One region of the Xanthobacter aminoxidans genome, then DNA from elsewhere that is predicted to be linked to it. Evidence: predicted binding sites of a transcription regulator. Region 1 holds the regulator's gene; each other region holds the start of a gene.
The links. Region 1 encodes PhoB, which activates phosphate uptake and scavenging genes when phosphate is short. Its sites were predicted from a motif close to TGTCATNNANCTGTCAT; they were not measured.
Positions count from the first base shown of each region.

Region 2: V5F74_RS09705 (RNA degradosome polyphosphate kinase) is a predicted target of PhoB. The motif match lies at 1,777-1,793, and genes of this name have one in related genera.
Region 3: V5F74_RS17410 (YdcH family protein) is a predicted target of PhoB. The motif match lies at 1,947-1,963, and genes of this name have one in related genera.

Region 1 is NZ_JBAFUS010000004.1:3,941-7,393, forward strand. Features, by position in the region: gene V5F74_RS18760 (flavin monoamine oxidase family protein) at 1-1,146, shown strand, start outside; gene phoB (phosphate regulon transcriptional regulator PhoB) at 1,380-2,081, opposite strand; gene phoU (phosphate signaling complex protein PhoU) at 2,136-2,870, opposite strand; gene pstB (phosphate ABC transporter ATP-binding protein PstB) at 2,891-3,453, opposite strand, start outside.
Region 2 is NZ_JBAFUS010000002.1:156,966-160,418, reverse strand. Features, by position in the region: gene V5F74_RS09715 (AI-2E family transporter) at 1-1,018, shown strand, start outside; gene V5F74_RS09710 (HdaA/DnaA family protein) at 1,023-1,754, shown strand; gene V5F74_RS09705 (RNA degradosome polyphosphate kinase) at 1,861-3,453, shown strand, end outside.
Region 3 is NZ_JBAFUS010000003.1:486,225-489,677, reverse strand. Features, by position in the region: gene V5F74_RS17425 (protein-disulfide reductase DsbD domain-containing protein) at 23-928, shown strand; gene V5F74_RS17420 (peroxiredoxin) at 1,024-1,509, shown strand; gene V5F74_RS17415 (YdcH family protein) at 1,605-1,811, opposite strand; gene V5F74_RS17410 (YdcH family protein) at 1,989-2,168, shown strand; gene V5F74_RS17405 (ABC-F family ATP-binding cassette domain-containing protein) at 2,308-3,453, shown strand, end outside.

The DNA of each region.
Region 1 (3,453 bases):
AAGCAGGTGGGCGGCCGCACGGTGACGGACACCACCCAGTTTGGCGTGCCGTTCGACCTCGGCGCGGCGCGGCTCAACATGCCGGCGGCGCGCCCCATGGCCGCCTTCGGCCGGGCCGAAGGTCTCGACATCTATCGCGCGCCCGATGGCGGCCGGCTCTATGTGGGCGGGCGCGAGGCGGGTGATACCGACTATGAGGATTTCATCGCCACGGTCCGCCGTGGCGAGCGGGCCATCGTCGCCGCCGGCGATGCCAACCGCGACATGGCCGCCTCCCGCGCCTTGCCGGATCTCGGACCCTGGGGGCCAAGCGCCCGCTTCGTCCTCGGCCCGTTCAACTGCGCCAAGGAACTGGATCAGGTCTCCACCGTGGATGTCTCGCGCTTCGACGAGCGCGAGAGCGAGGACATCTGCCGGCAGGGCGTGGGCACGCTGGTGGCGCAGCTCGCCCGTCCGCTGACCGTGCGGCTCGAGGTGGTGGCGCGCTCCATCGATCTCAGCCCGCGCCTCGTCTCGGTGCAGACCAACAAGGGCAGCGTGACCGGGCGCACGGTGATCGTCGCCGTGCCGCCGAGCCTGATTGCGGCCGGCAAGCTGCGCATCGGCCCGTCCTTGCCGCAGCGCTACCGCACGGCGGTGGAGAAGATCACGCTGGGCGCCTTGGACCACATCGGCTTCCGCCTGCCGCGCAATCCCGGCAATCTCGGCGCCGACGAACTGGTCTATTTCCGCGCCGACGGCCCGCGCGCCTATGCCCTGCGCGCCCGCATCGGCGGCACAGACCTCTACAGCCTTGAAGTGGGGGGCGACGTGGCTGCCGGCCTCGCCGACAGTCCGCCCGAGGCAGCGGCGTCCTTCGTGAAGGCGGCGCTGACGCATGAATTCGGCGCGGATACCGCCGCGCGCGTCGGCAAGGTATTCGCCACCCGCTGGAGCAAGGAGCCGTGGGCGCTGGGCGCCTTTTCCTGCGCTTTGCCGGGCTTCGGCAACATGCGCCGCGCCTTCACCGAGACGGTGGGCGGCCGGCTGGTCTTCGCCGGTGAGCACACCCACGAGACGCTGTGGGGCACGGTGGGCGGCGCCTGGCTCTCCGGCGAGCGCGCGGCCAAGCAGGCGCTTGGGCTTTTGGGGGTCCGGACGGGGTGAGGGGGGCGTTTCGGTTAAGGTCGCCGCCGCTTCTTTCGGTGGCCGCCTTTCGAATCCCGCCGTCATGCCCGGGCTTGTCCCGGGCATCCACGCGGTTCGGCTGGGAATAGATTTCGGGCAGTAGCGCCAGCGGCACGACGTGGATGGCCGGGACAAGCCCGGCCATGACGGTGCCTTTTAATGCTGAGGCGCAACGCCCCAAAAGCCCGCTCTCCGCCTCAGCGAAGCAACGCTCAGTGCGCGCGGGCGAACATCTCGTTGAAGGAATAGCCGGCGCCGCGCACGGTGCGGATGGGGTCGGACTGGCGGCCGCGGTTGATGGCCTTGCGCAGGCGGCCCACATGCACGTCCACCGTGCGCTCGTCGATATAGACGTCCTGGCCCCACACGCCGTCGAGCAGCTGCTCGCGGGAGAAGACCCGGCCGGGGCTCTGCATCAGGAATTCGAGCAGGCGGAACTCGGTGGGGCCGAGATGGATCTCGCGACCGGCGCGATGGACCCGATGGGTCTCGCGGTCCAATTCGATGTCGCCGGCCCGCAGCAGGGTGGCGACATGCTCGGGCTTGGCCCGGCGCAGCAGGGCGCGCACGCGGGCGAGCAGCTCGGGCACCGAGAAGGGCTTCACCACATAGTCGTCCGCGCCGGTGGCGAGGCCGCGCACCCGCTCGGTCTCCTCGCCGCGGGCGGTGAGCATGATGACGGGCAGGCGCTCGGTCTCCGGCCGGGTGCGCAGGCGCCGGCAGAGTTCGATGCCGGAGAGGCCGGGCAGCATCCAGTCGAGGATGATGAGATCCGGCACGCTTTCGCGCAGCCGGGTCTCGGCCTCGTCGCCGCGTCCCACGCTCTCGACCCCGTAACCCTCCGACTCCAGATTGTAGCGGAGCAGGAGGGTCAACGGCTCTTCGTCCTCGACGATCAGAATACGCGCCGGCACTTTGGTCTATCCGTCACTATCGGGGCTCTCCGCCCCGTCTTCAGGTCTGGTGGATCAGCTCTGAACGGTGGTGGTGCGGCCCGGGAAGGGCAGGGTGGTGTCGCTGGAGGCGTCCGCCTTGGGGCGGCTCTCCGGCAGGTTCTGGCCCGTCACCATGTAGTAGACGATTTCCGCGATGTTGGTCGCGTGGTCGCCGATGCGCTCGATGTTCTTGGCGCAGAACAGCAGGTGCGTGCACACGGAGATGTTGCGCGGGTCTTCCATCATGTAGGTGAGGAGTTCGCGGAACAGGGACGTGTACATGGTGTCGATGGCGCCGTCGCGGCCCCACACTTCCAGCGCCTTCGCCTCGTTGCGGGCGGCGTAGGCGTCGAGCACTTCCTTGAGCTGCTCGAGCACGAGGTCGGAGATGTGCTCCACCCCGCGCACCAGCTTCGCCGGGTGATACTCGCCCTCGATGGCGATGACGCGCTTGCCCACGTTCTTGGCGAGGTCGCCGATGCGCTCGAGGTCGTTGGCGATGCGGATGGACGCGACGATCTCTCTGAGGTCGATGGCCACAGGCTGGCGCTTGGCGATGACCAGGATGGCCCGGTCCTCGATCTCGCGCTGCACCTGGTCCACGGTCGCGTCGAGCAGCACCACCTTCTGGGCGAGGGCGCTGTCGCGGCGGATGAGCGAGGTGACGCTGTCGGCGACCAGGCGCTCGGCCTGCCCGCCCATCTCGACGACCTTGCGGCCGATTTCCTTCAACTCCTGATCGAAGGAGGCGACGATATGATCCGGCATCTCAGTGATCCTTCAATCCGTCAGCCGAAGCGGCCGGTGATGTAGTCGCGCGTCTTGATCTCCTTCGGATTGGTGAAGATCACGTCGGAAGGCGCCATCTCGATCAGCTCGCCCAGATAGAAGAAGGCGGTCATGTCGGCGCAGCGCGCGGCCTGCTGCATGTTGTGGGTGACGATGACGATGGTGAATTCCTGCTTCAGCTCGTCGATCAGGTCCTCGATCTTCGAGGTGGAGATCGGGTCGAGGGCCGAGGTGGGCTCGTCGAGCAGGATCACTTCCGGCTTCACCGCGATGGTGCGGGCGATGCACAGGCGCTGCTGCTGGCCACCGGACATGCCGAGCGCCGAGGTGTGCAGGCGGTCCTTGGTCTCGTCCCAGATGGCGGCCTTGCGCAGGCACCATTCCACGCGCTCGTCCATCTGTGCCTTGGAGAGCTTCTCGTGCAGCTTCACGCCGAACGCGATGTTGTCATAGATCGACATGGGGAACGGCGTGGGCTTCTGGAACACCATGCCGATGCGGGTGCGCACGATGGTGGGGTCCAGCTCCTTGCCGACGATGTTCACGCCGTCGAACAGCACCG
Region 2 (3,453 bases), on a different contig from region 1:
TTCCGGCATCCTCCTGCCGTTCGTGGCGGGCATCGTGCTCGCCTACTTCCTCAATCCGGTGGTCGCGCGCCTCGAGCACATCGGCGTCGCCCGCACCCTCTCCGCCCTCGTGGTGGTGGGGATCATGCTGCTGCTGGTGATGCTGTTCTTCCTGCTCGCGCTGCCCATCCTGTCGTCCCAGCTGTTCGAATTCATCCAGCGCCTGCCGTCCTACGTGACGCGCCTGCAGGGCCTTCTGACCGAAGAGAACCGGGAATGGCTGAGCGGCATCGTCGGCGACCGGCTGCCGGACATGCAGCGCTCCATCTCCGACCTGATGACCCAGGGGGTCAGCCATGTGCTGAGCCTGCTCTCGTCGGTCTGGTCCGGGGGGCAGGCGCTGATCTCGCTGTTCGCTCTGCTGGTGGTGACGCCGGTGGTTGTGTTCTACATCCTGTGCGACTGGAACGAGATGGTCGGGCTGGTGGACCGGCTGGTGCCCGTGCCGCACCGCCCGGTGGTGCGGAGCCTCGCCCTCGCCATGGACAGCGCGGTGGCCGGCTTCGTGCGCGGCCAGGCCATGGTCTGCCTGCTGCTCGGCGGCTTCTATGCCGTCTCCCTCTCCATGGTGGGGCTGAACTTCGGCCTGCTGATCGGCATCGTGTCCGGGGTCATCACCTTCATCCCCTATGTGGGTTCGCTGACCGGCTTCGTGCTGGCCATGGGCGTCGCCATCGTCCAGTTCTTCCCGGACTGGAGCATGATCGGCACCGTGCTCGCCATCTTCGTCGCCGGCCAGACCATCGAGGGCTATGTGCTCTCGCCGAAACTGGTGGGCGACAGCATCGGCGTGCATCCGGTGTGGCTGATGTTTGCCCTGTTCGCCTTCGGCTACCTGTTCGGCTTCGTCGGCCTGCTGCTGGCTGTGCCGCTGACGGCGGTGGCGGGCGTTCTGGTGCACTTCGCCATCGCCCGCTACATGCAATCCTCGCTCTACCAGGGCGCGGCGGACGATGATCCTCCGGCAGAGACCCGCTGACCCGATGCCCCGCCCCCCGGCAGAACCGCCGCGCCAGCTTGCCCTCGACCTGCCGAACCAGCCGGCGCTGCGCCGCGACGACTTTCTCGCCGCGCCCGGCAACGCGGCGGCGCTCGCCTTGATCGACGCCTTTCCCGACTGGCCGTCGCGTGTCGCCTGCCTCGTCGGCCCGGAAGGCGCGGGCAAGAGCCACCTCGCCGCCATCTTCGCCGAGCGGTCGGGCGCCCTGACGCTGGCCGCCCGCGACTTGGTGCGCGAGGCTGTGCCGGCGGCCCTCGCCCGCGACGCGCTGGTGCTAGAGGACCTCGACCCGGCGACCTTCAGCGAGCCGGCCCTGTTCCACCTGCTCAATCTCGCCCGTGAGCAGCAGGCCTACCTGCTGATGACGGCGCGTACGCCGCCCTCCGGCTTCCCCCTCGCCACAGCCGACCTCGCCTCCCGGCTGCGCGCCATCCCGGTGTTCGAGATCGCCCCGGCGGACGATTCCCTGCTGGCGGCCGTGCTGGTGAAGCTGTTCGCCGACCGCCAGCTCGCGGTGGACGAGGCGACCGTGCAATATCTGTTGCTGCGCATCCCGCGCTCGGTGGCGGGGGCCCAGCGCATCGTCGAGGCGCTCGACCAAGCCGCGCTGGCCGCCCGGCGGCCGGTGACCCGCGCGCTGGCAGCCCAGGTGCTGGCGGCCGGCGATCTGGCGGACGAGGCCTCCGCCGGGACCGATCCGGACGCGGACGATTGAGGAACGCGCAAGGCCGGCGCAATGTCATAGAGTGGTCATGCAAGCCGGCCATGGTCCGGCCGGTTTCGGCCAATGAGGCATGAGGGAGCGACGGGAGCGAATGGGCATGAACGAGGCTGTGGCTCTCTCCGACACCGAAATCGTCTCCGAAGTGGAAAGCCCGCTCGCGCAGTCGCCGCAGCGGTTCATCAATCGCGAGATTTCCTGGCTCGGCTTCAACCGCCGCGTGCTGGAGGAAGCGGAGAACCGCAATCATCCCCTGCTGGAGCAGTTGCGCTTCCTCTCCATCTCCGCCAACAACCTCGATGAATTCTTCATGGTCCGCGTCGCCGGCCTGAAGGAGCAGGTGCGCGAGGGCGTGCAGACCCAGAGCCCGGATGGCCTCACCCCTTCCGAGCAGCTCACCACCATCCTCGCCGCCGCCGCACAGCTGATCTCCGACCAGCAGGCGCGCTGGCGCGAGCTCAGGCGCGACCTTGCCGCCGCCGGCATCGTGCTGGTGGATGGCGGGGACGGGACGCCCGAGGACATGGAGGTGCTGGAGCGGCACTTCCTCAACCACGTCTTCCCGGTCCTGACCCCGCTCGCCATCGATCCGGCCCACCCCTTCCCGTTCATTCCCAACCTGGGCTTCTCGCTGGCCCTCCAGCTGGTGCGCCAGTCGGACGGGCGGGGCATGAACGCGCTCATCCGCATCCCGGCCAAGGTCGACCGCTTCATTCGCCTGCCGGACCAGGGCACCGGCACGCTGCGTTTCATGACGCTCGAGCAGATGATCGGTCTGTTCATCGCGCGCCTCTTCCCCGGCTATGCGGTGAAGGGACAGGGCGTGTTCCGCGTCATCCGCGACAGCGACCTCGAAATCGAGGAAGAGGCCGAAGACCTCGTCCGCCTGTTCGAGACCGCCCTCAAGCAGCGCCGCTACGGCGAGGTGATCCGCATGGAGGCCGACGCCGCCATGCCGGAGGAGCTGCGCAATTTCGTCGCCCGCGAACTCGGCGTGAACGACGACGAGATCTTCGTGGTGGACGGCGTGCAGGCGCTGAACGAGTTTTCACAGCTCGTCTCGGTGGACCGGCCGGACCTGAAATTCCAGGCCTATAACGCCCGATTTCCCGAGCGCATCCGCGACCACGGCGGAGACTGCTTTCTCGCTATTCGCGAGAAGGACATTCTGGTTCACCACCCTTATGAATCCTTTGACGTGGTGGTTCAGTTTCTGCGTCAGGCCGCCCGCGACCCCAACGTCGTCGCCATCAAGCAGACCCTCTACCGCACCTCCTCCGACAGCCCCATCGTGAAGGCACTGGCCGAAGCGGCCGAGGCCGGCAAGTCGGTGACCGCGCTGGTGGAGCTGAAGGCGCGCTTCGACGAGGAAGCCAACATCCGCTGGGCCCGCGACCTGGAGCGCGCCGGCGTGCAGGTGGTGTTCGGCTTCATCGAGCTGAAGACCCACGGCAAGCTCTCCATGGCGGTGCGCCGGGAAGGCTCCCAGCTCGCCACGTACGTCCATGTGGGCACCGGCAACTACCACCCCATTACCGCGCGCATCTACACCGATCTCTCCTTCTTCACCGCCGATCCGGTGATCGCCCAGGACGTGGCGCGCATCTTCAACTTCATCACCGGCTATGCGACGCCGGGTGAACTCGACGCCATGGCCGTGTCGCCCTCCTTCCTCAAGCCGCGGCTGATGAAG
Region 3 (3,453 bases), on a different contig from region 1:
CGAGCGGGTACCCGCTAGGCCCATGACATCGACCCCTCAGCGCGCCCTGGGCGCTTGGCCGGCGGTCCGGCCCGCCTTCCTGTTGTCGTCTCGTGGCGTGTTCGCCCGCGCACTTCTCGCCGGCGCCATGCTTGCCGCTCTCTCGCCGGCCGCATGGGCTGCGAGCGCGCCTCCGGTGAAGGTGCCGGGCGCGGATGTGGTCCTGATGGCGGGTGCCGTCTCCGGCACGACGGCGGATGCGGGCATCGAGCTGAAGCTCGCCCCCGGCTGGAAGACCTACTGGCGCTATCCCGGCGACAGTGGCGTGCCGCCGACGCTGGACTGGAGCGGTTCGGAGAACATCGCCCGGGTGGAGATGGAATGGCCCGCGCCCAAGCGCTTCGCTGACGGGGGCGGGGGCTTTTCCATCGGCTACAAGGGGGCGGTCCTGTTCCCCCTGAAGGTGGAGCTGAAGGACAAGGACAAGCCGGCGCGGCTCGCCCTCGCGTTCGATTTCGCCGTGTGCGAGGCCCTGTGCATGCCCGCCCGCGCCGACCTCTCCATCGCGCTTGGCGGCGACGCGGGCGCCGAGGCGTCCCGCATTTCGGCGGCCCGCGCGGCACTGCCGGTGGAACGTCCGCTGGGCGTTGCCGAGCCGACCTCGGTGCAGAAGGTCGAACTGGACGCGAGCGCCGAACCGCCGCGTCTCGTGATCGAGGTCAGGGCCCAGAATCCCAAGGCGGATCTGTTCGCCGAGGGGCCGGACCGCTGGGCCTTGCCACTGCCGCAGAAGACCATGCTGCCGGACGGCGCCGCACGGTTCGAGCTGCCCCTCGACGGCGTACCCGCCGGCACCGATCCGTCCGGCACGCCGCTGACCCTGACGCTCGTGGACGGCACGAAGGCGATCGTGACAACGGTGCCTGTTCCGAAGCTGCCGCCACGCTGAGCTGGGCCGCTCCGGCCCGCAGCCAGCGCTTTTCTCCCCGTCAAAAGCCCGTATTGTCGGCGCGGGCGCAAACGCCCAAGACTGTGGAGAAGACGATGCCCATTTCGGTCGGCGACAAACTGCCCAACGCCACCTTCCGTGTTCCCACCGAGGACGGCCCCGTGCCGAAGACCACCGACGAAATCTTCAAGGGCAAGAAGGTGGTGCTGTTCGCGGTGCCGGGTGCCTTCACCCCCACCTGCCACAAGAACCACCTGCCGGGCTATGTGCACGAGGCCGACGCCATCAAGGCGAAGGGCGTGGATGCCATCGCCGTGGTGTCGGTGAACGATCCCTTCGTCATGGGCGCCTGGGAAAAGGCCTCCGGTTCCGACGGCAAGATCGTGTTCCTGGCGGACCCTGACGCGTCCTTCGCGGCCGCGCTCGACCTCACCTTCGACGGCTCGGCCGCCGGCCTCGGCGTGCGCTCCAAGCGCTATTCGATGGTGGTCGAGGACGGCGTGGTGAAGACGCTCAACGTGGAGGACGTGCCCTCCAAGGCCGACGCCTCCGGCGCCACCGCGCTGCTCGCCCAGCTCTGATCCTTCTTACCGACTGACGGATGCCGGGCACGCCCGGCCTCCGCGCCCCGGACCCCTCCTCAGGAGGGCCGGCCTCGCGCGGTTCTCGCGCGCTCTCAGGCGATGATGTCGGGGAACAATTCGTCCTCGATCTGGCCGATGCGGTCCTTCAGCTGCAGCTTGCGCTTCTTGAGCCGCTGGATCTGCAGGATGTCCGATCCCGACACGCTGGTCAGCGCCTCGATCGCCGCATCGAGATCCCGATGCTCCTGCTTCAGGCGTTCCAGGTGGACCTTGAGATCCCGTTCCTCGTCGCTCGTCATGCCCGGTCCTGTCACCGGCGCGCAGGTCCGCCGCCCGCTCGCCCCATTTGGAATGACTATGGCACGGGTATGCCGCGCCGCAAGATGGGAGGTCGCCGGAGGTGGCGGAAAGGCGGTCGACTCTTCGCCGGCTCCGTGACAGACTGATGTCGTGTTGCAGACAGGGAGTGGCTAAGAATGTCCATCCAGTCGCACCTTCAGGAACTGAAGCGGCGTCACGCGGCCATCGAGCAGGAGCTCAACCGCGAAATGAACAGCCCCGCATCGGATCCTCTTCGTGTCGCAGAGCTGAAGCGCAAGAAGCTGGTTCTCAAGGACCAGATGTCGAAGCTGAATCCGACTTCCACCGTACATTGATGGCTTGCGAGATGTGTGCGTCGCCCGCGTGAGGCGTGGCGCCGCGCACATCTCTTTGTCCTGTGAGACGGGCGGCGCAAAGCGGCGTTCCGCGCGAACGGCCTTTGCGTTCCGGACCCAAGGGCTTTAATCCGGCCCCATGGCTCCTCCGCTCGTTCTCCTCCAGGACATCCATCTGCGCTTCGGCGCCACCCCTCTGCTCGACGGCGCGGAGCTTTCCGTGTCGGCGGGCGAGCGGGTGTGCCTTGTCGGTCGCAACGGCTCGGGCAAGTCCACGCTGCTGAAGGTGGCGGCGGGGCTCATCGAGCCGGATTCCGGCACGCGCTTCTTCCAGCCCGGAACCACCGTGCGCTATCTGCCGCAGGAGCCGGACTTTTCCGGCTATGCGACGACGCTCGCCTATGTGGAAGCCGGGCTCGGACCGGGCGACGATGCCTATCGCGCCCAATATCTCCTCACCGAGCTGGGCCTGACAGGACAGGAAGACCCCGCTCACCTCTCCGGCGGTGAGGCCCGCCGGGCCGCTCTGGCGCGCGTGATCGCGCCGGAGCCGGACGTGCTGATGCTGGACGAGCCGACCAACCATCTCGATCTGCCGGCCATCGAATGGCTGGAAAGCGAGCTGAAGGGGCTGAAGTCGGCCATGGTGCTCATCAGCCATGACCGGCGCTTCCTCGAAACCCTCTCGCGCGCCACCGTCTGGCTCGACCGCGGCCAGACCCGGCGGCTGGAGCAGGGCTTCGGCGCGTTCGAAGCCTGGCGCGACGAGGTGCTGGAACAGGAAGAGACCGAGCGCCACAAGCTCGACCGCAAGATCGTCGCGGAGCTGGACTGGCTGCGCTACGGCGTCACCGCCCGCCGCAAGCGCAATGTGCGCCGGCTGGGCCTGCTGCATTCCATGCGCAAGGATCGCCGCGATGAGCGCCGCGCGGTGGGCAACGTCAAGCTGGCGGTGAGCGAGGCGGAGGCCTCCGGCAAGCTCGTCATCGAAGCGAAGCACATCGCCAAGGCCTTCGGCGCGCGGGAGGTGGTGAAGGATTTCTCCACCCGCATCCTGCGCGGCGACCGCATCGGAATCATCGGCCCCAACGGCGCCGGCAAGACCACGCTCATCAAGCTGCTCACCGGCGAGCTCGCCCCCGATTCGGGCACGGTGAAGCTCGGCACCAATCTGGAAGTCGCCAGCCTCGACCAGAAGCGCGCGGCGCTCGATCCCGGCACCACCCTGCGCGATGCGTTGACCGGCGGCGGCTCGGACCAGGTGCAGGTGGGCGGCGTGCCCAAG